Regions from separate parts of the Kitasatospora sp. NPDC002965 genome, predicted to be linked through region 1. Evidence: riboswitches for the same ligand, from Rfam matches in the RefSeq annotation. Region 1 holds a riboswitch; each other region holds the start of a gene.
What was found. Region 1 has a riboswitch for cobalamin ahead of ABZY91_RS35970 (CoA-acylating methylmalonate-semialdehyde dehydrogenase). Riboswitches for the same ligand answer to the same signal wherever they lie in the genome.
Positions count from the first base shown of each region.

Region 2: another riboswitch for cobalamin. It lies ahead of ABZY91_RS03220 (ribonucleoside-diphosphate reductase subunit alpha); the one in region 1 lies ahead of ABZY91_RS35970 (CoA-acylating methylmalonate-semialdehyde dehydrogenase).
Region 3: another riboswitch for cobalamin. It lies ahead of ABZY91_RS38640 (HoxN/HupN/NixA family nickel/cobalt transporter); the one in region 1 lies ahead of ABZY91_RS35970 (CoA-acylating methylmalonate-semialdehyde dehydrogenase).
Region 4: another riboswitch for cobalamin. It lies ahead of ABZY91_RS06990 (ABC transporter substrate-binding protein); the one in region 1 lies ahead of ABZY91_RS35970 (CoA-acylating methylmalonate-semialdehyde dehydrogenase).

Region 1 covers NZ_JBEXNT010000148.1:16,411-18,590, forward strand. The annotation lists gene folP (dihydropteroate synthase) at 1-489, shown strand, start outside; cobalamin riboswitch at 784-974, shown strand; gene ABZY91_RS35970 (CoA-acylating methylmalonate-semialdehyde dehydrogenase) at 1,183-2,180, shown strand, end outside.
Region 2 covers NZ_JBEXNT010000004.1:87,793-89,972, forward strand. The annotation lists gene ABZY91_RS03215 (hypothetical protein) at 1-155, opposite strand, end outside; cobalamin riboswitch at 662-804, shown strand; gene ABZY91_RS03220 (ribonucleoside-diphosphate reductase subunit alpha) at 989-2,180, shown strand, end outside.
Region 3 covers NZ_JBEXNT010000185.1:1,510-3,689, reverse strand. The annotation lists gene ABZY91_RS38640 (HoxN/HupN/NixA family nickel/cobalt transporter) at 1-1,090, opposite strand, end outside; cobalamin riboswitch at 1,122-1,312, opposite strand; gene ABZY91_RS38635 (metalloregulator ArsR/SmtB family transcription factor) at 1,394-1,813, shown strand; gene ABZY91_RS38630 (DNA-formamidopyrimidine glycosylase family protein) at 1,930-2,180, opposite strand, start outside.
Region 4 covers NZ_JBEXNT010000010.1:84,182-86,361, forward strand. The annotation lists partial or broken gene ABZY91_RS06985 (hypothetical protein) at 98-265, shown strand; cobalamin riboswitch at 609-814, shown strand; gene ABZY91_RS06990 (ABC transporter substrate-binding protein) at 903-1,889, shown strand; gene ABZY91_RS06995 (iron chelate uptake ABC transporter family permease subunit) at 1,886-2,180, shown strand, end outside.

The DNA of each region.
Region 1 (2,180 bases):
GTGCCGTTCGTGGTGATGCACTGGCGCGGCCAGTCCGGGCGGATGGACGAACTGGCCCACTACGACGACGTGGTCGCCGAGGTGATCGGTGAGGTGGGGCGACAGCTCGACGCGGTGGTGGCGGCCGGCGTCGACCCGTCCCGTGTGATCGTGGATCCGGGGCTCGGGTTCGCGAAGCGCCGGGAGGACGACTGGGCGCTGCTCGCGGCGCTGGACGCCTGGGGCGTGCTGGGCCGCCCGCTCCTGGTGGCGGCCTCGCGGAAGCGGTTCCTGGGGGAGCTGCTGGCGGATCCCGGCACCGGAGCGCCCCGCCCCGCGCGGGAGCGCGACGCCGCCACGGCGGCCGTCGGCGTGCTGGCCGCCGCCCAGGGCGCGTGGGCGGTGCGGGTGCACGAGGTGCAGGCCACGGCGGACGCCGTCCGGGTGGAGGCGGCCCTGCGCCGCCGGGGCGCGCAGCCGGCCGGGGCCTCGCCGCGGCGCGGCGGGTAGGTGCCGGGCGCCGAATCCCTGCCCGCCTGCGGATGCCTTCAGCGGAGGCTCCGCGGCGGAGAGAGCTGCTCCCGTGGCACGCCCCGCCGGGCGGAAGGATCGCCCTGCACGGCAGCTGCCGCGAGGCCGTCACGAGGGTTGCGGAGCTCGGCGACTCCGGCGCCGGTCCGGTGCTGCGACCGGCCCAACCGCACGACGAGGTGAGGGACTTCTTCCACGCGGACCACAACCACGTCGCCGCGCCGGAGGAGGTCGCGGAACGGACGGCGGCGGCGAGGGATGCCCTGGACTTACTAGGACGTCCAACTATATGGTCGTGGACAAGGCCCGCAGTGCAGGGAAGCCGGTGTGAATCCGGCACGGTCCCGCCACTGTGACCGGGGAGTGCGTCGCCGCAGTACCAGCCACTGGCAGCCAGCCGGGAAGGCCGGGCGACGCGCGCTGATCCGGGAGTCAGGATACCGACTGCGGGTGTTCCGTGTTGTCCACGAGGATGGAGCAAACACGCATGGCACCGGTCCGCGCCCTTCCCGACCCTGGTGATCCTGCGACGGCTGCGGCACACCCGTCTCCCTGACGGCTCGCCGCGCCCGGCGACGGCCCGACGCGTGCGCTCACCCGAGCGCGGCGCGGGCGTCCGTCGTGCGCCCTTCCCTCGGATCTTCCCGACACCCTGACGAGAGCAGGTCTGTGATGGTCCGTGAACTCACCCACTTCATCGGCGGCAAGCACGTCCCCGGGACCTCCGGGGACTTCGGCGACGTCTACGACCCGAACACCGGCACGGTCCAGGCCCGGGTCCCGCTCGCGGGCCGCGCGGAGACCGAGGCGGCGATCGCCGACGCCGAGCGCGCCCAGTCCGAGTGGGCCGCCTGGAACCCCCAGCGCCGCGCCCGCGTGCTGCTGCGCTTCCTCCAGCTCGTCGAGGCCGAACGCGAGCCGCTGGCCCGCCTGCTCTCGGCCGAGCACGGCAAGACCGTCGCCGACGCCCACGGTGACCTCCAGCGCGGGCTGGAGGTGGTGGAGTTCGCGGCGGGCATCCCGCACCTGCTGAAGGGCGAGTTCACCGACAGCGCCGGCACCGGCATCGACGTGTACTCGATGCGCCAGCCGCTCGGAGTGGTCGCCGGCATCACCCCGTTCAACTTCCCGGCGATGATCCCGCTGTGGAAGGCGGCGCCCGCCCTGGCCTGCGGCAACGCCTTCATCCTCAAGCCCTCCGAGCGGGACCCGTCGGTGCCGCTGCGGCTGGCCGAGCTGTTCCTGGAGGCGGGCCTGCCGCCGGGCGTCCTGAACGTCGTCAACGGGGGCAAGGAGGCCGTGGACACGCTGCTGGAGGACCCCCGGGTCCAGGCGCTCGGGTTCGTGGGTTCCACCCCGATCGCCCAGTACGTGTACGCGACGGCCGCCGCCCACGGGAAGCGCGCCCAGTGCTTCGGCGGCGCCAAGAACCACATGATCGTGATGCCGGACGCCGACCTCGACCAGGCCGCGGACGCCCTGATCGGCGCCGGCTACGGCTCCGCCGGCGAGCGCTGCATGGCCGTCTCGGTCGCCGTGTCGGTGGGCGAGGAGACCGCGGACGCCCTCGTCGCCAAGCTCACCGAGCGGATCGCCGCACTCAGGGTCGGCGCCTCCGACGACCCCGAGGCCGACTTCGGGCCGCTCGTCGGCCGCGACGCGCTGGACCG
Region 2 (2,180 bases), on a different contig from region 1:
TGCTCGGCCGCGTTGCGGTCGGCGAGCGCGGCCCAGTCCGGCTCGGTCTGCTGCGGCGGCGGCAGGTGCTGCGGCTGCGGCTGCGGCTGCGGCTGCGGCTGCGGAGGATGCTGCCAGTGGTGCGAGGGCACCGGCATCGGCGGCTGGGGCTGCACCGGAGGCTGCGGCGCGGGCGGCGGAACAGGCGGCTGAACGGGCGGCGGCACCTGGATCGACTGCGGCGGCTGCGGCGCCGCGGGCGCCGGCGGCCGGGCCGGCGGCGGCGCGGGCGGTCCGTACGACGCCGGAGGCGGTCCGAAGCCGCCCGGTGCCGGCGGCACGGCCTGGCCGCCGGAGGGCTGCTGCCCCGGCGGCACCGGTCCGGGTCCACCCGGCTGCTGGTTCTGTGCGCCCCCCGCACCGGCGGGAGGGGCCGGCTGCTCCCCCGGCGAAGCGGGCTGTCCAGACCACTCCCCGGGCACGCCCGTTCCGTCGCTCATGAGGCGAGATCGTAGGGCATGGCCCTGACCGGCGACCGCCCCGGTCACCATTCCGTTTCCGAATCCTGACAAGCCCCGGGGCGTCCGGAACCCCGGCCCGCGCCCCTTCCCGGCTCCCGCCCCGGTACCAGCGGTCATCGCGCCAACACGCCGCGCTGCACAACATGTGGTGTCGCATCGAGAGAGCACCACTAGATGTATGCTCGACCCTGCTGTCGACGCAGGGGAACCCGGTGCAAGTCCGGGACTGCCCCGCAGCGGTGAGCGGCCGTCTCCCCATGGGAGCCCGCGAGTCCGAGTACCTGCCGACGGTGTGCGAGCGCCTCCCCGCAGAGGCCCCAGCACGAGCACCACCTTCCGGGCCTCGCGGGCGGGCCGGGGACGACACGCCGCGCGACGCCACGGGCGCCCGCGCCGTCCTCCCCTGCCCCGAACGGCCCGGCCCCCCGATCTACCGACGCCGATCGCCGCCAGGAGAGAGCGCCTTGACCACCGCTGCCTCAGTCACCCTGCCCGCCCAGGGTTCCAGCTCCGCCCCCGCCGACCGTACGGTCTCCGACCCCGGTGGCGCGCTCCTCCGAGTGCTGACCGACCGCAGCGTCGACCTCCCCCAGGTGGACCCGGGTCACGTCGCCGCCGCCGCGCTGCGCGGCCGCAACGCCGGCTCGGACTTCGCCGAGCTGCGCGGCCTGGCCATCGACGCCGCCGCGTCGATGATCGCCGAGGACCCGCAGTACTCGAAGCTGGCGGCCCGGCTGCTCGCGCTGGAGATCGTCGACGAGGCGGCGACCCAGGGCGTGGTCTCCTTCTCCACCTCGATCACCGTCGGCCACGCCGAGGGCCTGATCGGCGACACCACCGCCGCGTTCGTCGCCAAGCACACCGAGGCGCTGAACGCCCTGGTCGACCCGGCCGGCGACGACCGCTTCGAGTACTTCGGCCTGCGCACCGTGCAGTCCCGCTACCTGCTGCGTCACCCGATCACCCGCAAGGTCGTCGAGACCCCTCAGCACTTCCTGCTCCGCGTCGCCTGTGGCCTGGCGGTCGGCGACAACGAGCAGTCGGTGCGCGAGGTGGCCGAGCTGTACCGCCTGATGAGCCGGCTGGAGTACCTGACCTCCTCGCCGACCCTCTTCAACTCCGGCACCCGGCACCCGCAGATGTCCAGCTGCTACCTGCTGGACTCGCCGCTGGACAACCTGGACTCGATCTACTCGCGGTACGCCCAGATCGCCCGCCTCTCCAAGCACGCCGGCGGCATCGGCCTCTCCTACTCGCGGATCCGCTCGCGCGGCTCGCTGATCCGGGGCACCAACGGCAAGTCGAACGGCATCGTCCCGTTCCTGCGCACCCTCGACTCCTCGGTCGCCGCCGTCAACCAGGGCGGCCGTCGCAAGGGCGCGGCCTGCGTCTACCTGGAGACCTGGCACGCGGACATCGAGGAGTTCCTGGAGCTCCGCGACAACACCGGTGAGGAGGCGCGCCGCACCCACAACCTCAACCTCGCGCACTGGATCCCCGACGAGTTCATGCGCCGGGTCAACGCCAACGCCGACTGGTCGCTGTTCTCCCCGGCCGACGTCCCCGAGCTGGTCGACCTGTGGGGCGCCGACTTCGACGAGGCCTACCTCAAGGCCGAGCTGGCCGGCAAGGCCGTCCGCACCATCCCCGCGCAGACCCTGTACTCCCGGATGATGCGCA
Region 3 (2,180 bases), on a different contig from region 1:
ACTTCCGCTCGACACCCGCCAGCCGCCAGTACGCGATGGCCGCGGCCCAGACCACCACGAACAGCGCGACGATCGCGTAGCCGACGTTGTCCAGCGAGATCTCCGCGACCCAGCCGCTCACCGGGTCGGTGAGGTCGAGCTTCTCGTGCAGCACCCCGACCAGCTCGATCGTCCCGATGATGAACGCCACCGCGATCGACAGCCCGGTGATGGTCAGGTTGTAGTACACCTTCCGCACCGGGTTGGAGAACGCCCACTGGTAGGCGAAGTTCATGAACGTGCCGTCCAGCGTGTCGAACAGGCTCATCCCGGCCGCGAACAGCAGCGGCAGGCAGATGATCGCGTACCAGGGCAGGCCGGAGGCGGCGCCGGAGCCGGCCATCACCATCAGCGACACCTCGGTCGCGGTGTCGAAGCCCAGGCCCAGCACCATGCCGACCGGGAACATCTGCCCCGGCCGGGTGATCGAACGGGTCGCCCGGTTGAGCACCCGGGCCAGGAGGCCCCGCGCGTTCAGGTGCTCCTCCAGCTCGGCCTCGTCGTACCGCCCGGCGCGCATCGAGCGGAACACCTTGAGGATGCCGAACAGCGCGGCCAGGTTGAGCGCGCCGATCAGGTAGAGGAAGACGCCGGAGGCCGAGGTGCCGACCACGCCCAGCCACTGGTGGGTGGTGGACTCGTCGTCCATCAGCGTGCCGGCGAGCTGGGCGCCGCCCGCGACCAGGGCCGCCATCAGCACGACCATCGAGGAGTGCCCGAGGGCGAACCAGAAGCCCACCGAGACCGGCCGCTTGCCGTCCGCCATGAGCTTGCGGGTGGTGTTGTCGATCACCGCGATGTGGTCGGCGTCGAAGGCGTGCCGCATACCGAGGGTGTAGGCGGTGATGCCCAGGCCCACCCCGAAGACCTGGGTTCCGACCTCGTACTTCTCCGGCGCGACCAGGAAGATCAGGGTGCCGAAGGCCACCACGTGCATGGCCAGGATCACGCCCATCAGGCCGGCCGTGCGGAGGGTGTCCGCCCGTCTCCAGCGGAAGGTCGGCAGGGCGGTGGACACTGCGGGATCGGCGGCGGTCTCGGGCAGGGTCATCGTGGGATCACGCTCCAGCACCTCGTGGAAATACTTCGTGAGATGCCGTGGCCGGTCTCCTGGCTTACGGGCTTCCGTACCCGCCTTCCCAGGTGCGCGAGGCACCCAGTGGCGTCGTGGGCACGGACGACTCCCCCGATCACAGTGGCGAGGGCCGCTCCGGACTGGGACCTCTGGGGTCCTCCACCGGTCTTCCCGAGCACCACGGCGGGGATCAACGTAGAGGTCCCCGAACACCCGTGCAAGGCTGCGCACCTGCGCAGGTGTCAAGGATCACAGGTCGCCGGCTGCAAGAATGCGGGCATGCATCTCGTACCGGCCGACCGCGCGGGCCATCGCACCATCGACGGACACCGGGTCTGCGAGGCGATCGCGGCGATCGGCGACACCGGCCACGTCCGCGCCTGGGCCGAGCGGTTCTCCCTGCTCGCCGACCCCGGGCGGCTCTCCCTGCTGCTCGCCCTGCACCGGGCCGGTCCCCTGGCCGTCAGCGACCTGGCGGTCGCCACCGGCATGCGCGACCCGGCCGTCTCGCAGGCACTGCGCCTGCTGCGCACCGCCGCCGTGGTGGCCGGGGAGAAGGACGGACGTGTGGTGCGCTACCGGCTTGTGGACGAGGCCATGCGCCCCCTGCTCGACGAGTGCGCCGGTGACGAGCACGTCGAGTTCCCCGACCACCCGGCCGACGGGGTGGAGCCCGGGAGCGCCGCCGCGGCCGGCTGACCGACCGGCCGGGCAGGGGGGCAACCCCGGGTCGGCACCCCGGGCGACGGCCGGGCGGCACCCGGTCGGCTGCCGGGCGGCTCCGCCCCGGAGCCCCCGTCACCTGCCCGGAACGGCTACGCCCGCTGGCAGGACGGGCACCAGAAGAGGTTCCGCGCCGCGTGCTCCTCGGTCCGGACGTCGGTGCCGCAGACCAGACACGGCATCGCGGCCCGCCGGTACACGTAGACCTCGCCGCCGTGGTCGTCCACGCGCGGCGGGCGGCCCATCGCCTCCGGGGTGTGCTCCGGCCGGACGGTGTCGATCCGGCCCGCGCCGACACCCTCGTGCATCAGCGCGACCAGGTCCGTCCAGATCGCGTCCCACT
Region 4 (2,180 bases), on a different contig from region 1:
GCACCCGCCACGACCGCCGGGCCCGGCCCCGGGCCCGGACTCGGCGGCGGCAAGGACACGAAAGCTGTCGTTCGACATTCCGGCCTCGACGTCACCGCTGGTCAAAGACGCCAACTGGCAGACCGATGTCCAGGGTGGCCAGTGGAAGCCGGCGCCCGGTACGACGGTCCACCGGGTCAGCACGACGCTGGACTACTGCCAGATCATCCCGGCCGGGAAGTCGCTCGACCTGCCGATCATCTACTCCCTCCCGATCACCGGTCCGGTGAACACGAGCCTGTCGACCGGCGGTACGGCGTACGCGCCGGTGACCGACAACCTCAAGAGACTCGGTACGGCGACCCCGCCGGCCGGTGGCTGCAGTGCCGGGAACCGGGACGCGACCAAGATCTACTCCCCGGCCGGCCGGCCGATCCCGGAGGCGGCCCGGAAGGCCGGGTGGGAGACGAAGGGAAGTGCCCCCGGGCGCCGGGGCCGACGCCGACCACGAGCCCCGAAAACTGCTCGGCGACGCCGACCGACCGTTCTCGGCCACCCGGGCGCGCTCGCCGACGAACCATCCGAACGATCACCCCAGGTACCGGCCGACACCGACCTGACCACGCCTGATACCTTGCAGTGGCCATGGTGTTCGGGAAACCGGTCTGAGTCCGGTGCGGCCCTCGCCACTGTTGCCGCGGAGTGCCGCGGCCCTCGCTGACCGGCTCTGCCAGCGGTCAGGGCCACTGGGTCGGCTGGAAGAGCCACCCGGGAAGGTCGGCTGCGGCGTGTCGATGCGGAAGCCAGGAGACCGGCCACGGCGCGACATGTTCCACGAGGGTTTTGGAGAACACGTGCCCAGCGCTCTGCCGTACCCGTTCCGTTCCATACGTTCCGTAGGTGCCGCAGGTCCCACAGGTCCGGTGCGCGTCGGCCGCGCGGTCGCGGCCTTCCTGTTCACCGGTGTGCTCGGCGCCTGCGCGGGCGCCCCCGCACCCGACGCGCCCAGTGCGACGGCCGGCAGTGCCGGGCCGGTCACCGTGAACAACTGCGGGACCACCGTGACGGTCGGCGCGCCGCCCGAGCGGCTGGTGACGCTCAATCAGGGTGCGACCGAGGTGGCCCTGGCCCTCGGCCTGGAGTCCCGCATGGCCGGTACCGCCTATCTCGACAATGCCGTCCCGGAGAAGTGGAAGGCGGCCTACGACTCCGTGCCGGTGCTCTCCAAGGACTACCCGACGAAGGAGAAGCTCCTCGCGGCGCGGCCCGACTTCCTGTACGCCTCCTACTCCAGCGCGTTCACCGACAAGGTCGCGGGCACCCGGGACGAGCTGGGCGGCCAGGGCATCCCGTCGTACCTGTCCCCGTTCGGCTGCTCGGACAAGAGCCAGGTGCCGCCGCCGACCTGGCAGGCGATGTGGGGCGAACTGAACGACGTCGCCAGGGTCTTCGGCGTCACGGAGCGGTCCGCCGCGATCCAGCGGCAGCAGGAGCAGCAGCTGGCCCAGTTCACGGCGACGGCCGCGGGCAAGGGCCTGAAGGTCCTGTGGTTCGACTCGGACACCAAGGCACCGTTCGTCGGCTCCGGCCATGGCGGGCCTCAGCTGGTGCTCGACGCGGTGGGGGCCCGCAACGTCTTCGCAGACCTGCCCGGTGCCTGGCAGAACGTGAGCTGGGAGCAGGTCGTCGCCGCGGACCCGGACGCCATCGTGCTCGCGGACGCCGACTGGGACACGGCCCAGTCCAAGATCGACTATCTGCAGGGCGACCCGGTGCTGAGCAAGCTCACCGCCGTGCAGCGCAAGGCCTTCGTGGTGGTGCCGTTCTCCGAGTCGACCCCCGGTGTGCTGCTCGCCGACGGTGCCGCCCGGGTGTCGGCGGGACTGGGCCGACTGCACCCGGGATCATGACCGCCACGTCCCCTCCCGCCGTGCGGCTCACCGGTCCGGGCCGCACGGCGGCGGCCCTGGCCGTCGCCGCGGCCCTGCTCCTGGCCACCGTGCTCCTCGGTCTGGCCGTGGGCTCGCACCACGAGCCGGTCCGGACGGTGATCGACGTCGTGGTGCGCCGTCTCGGGCTGGGCGACCCGCACGTGACGCTGCTGGACGACCAGATCGTCTGGCAGTTGCGGCTGCCCCGGGTTCTGGGAGCGGCTGCCACCGGCGCCGGTCTCGCGGTCTGCGGTGCCGTGCTGCAGACAC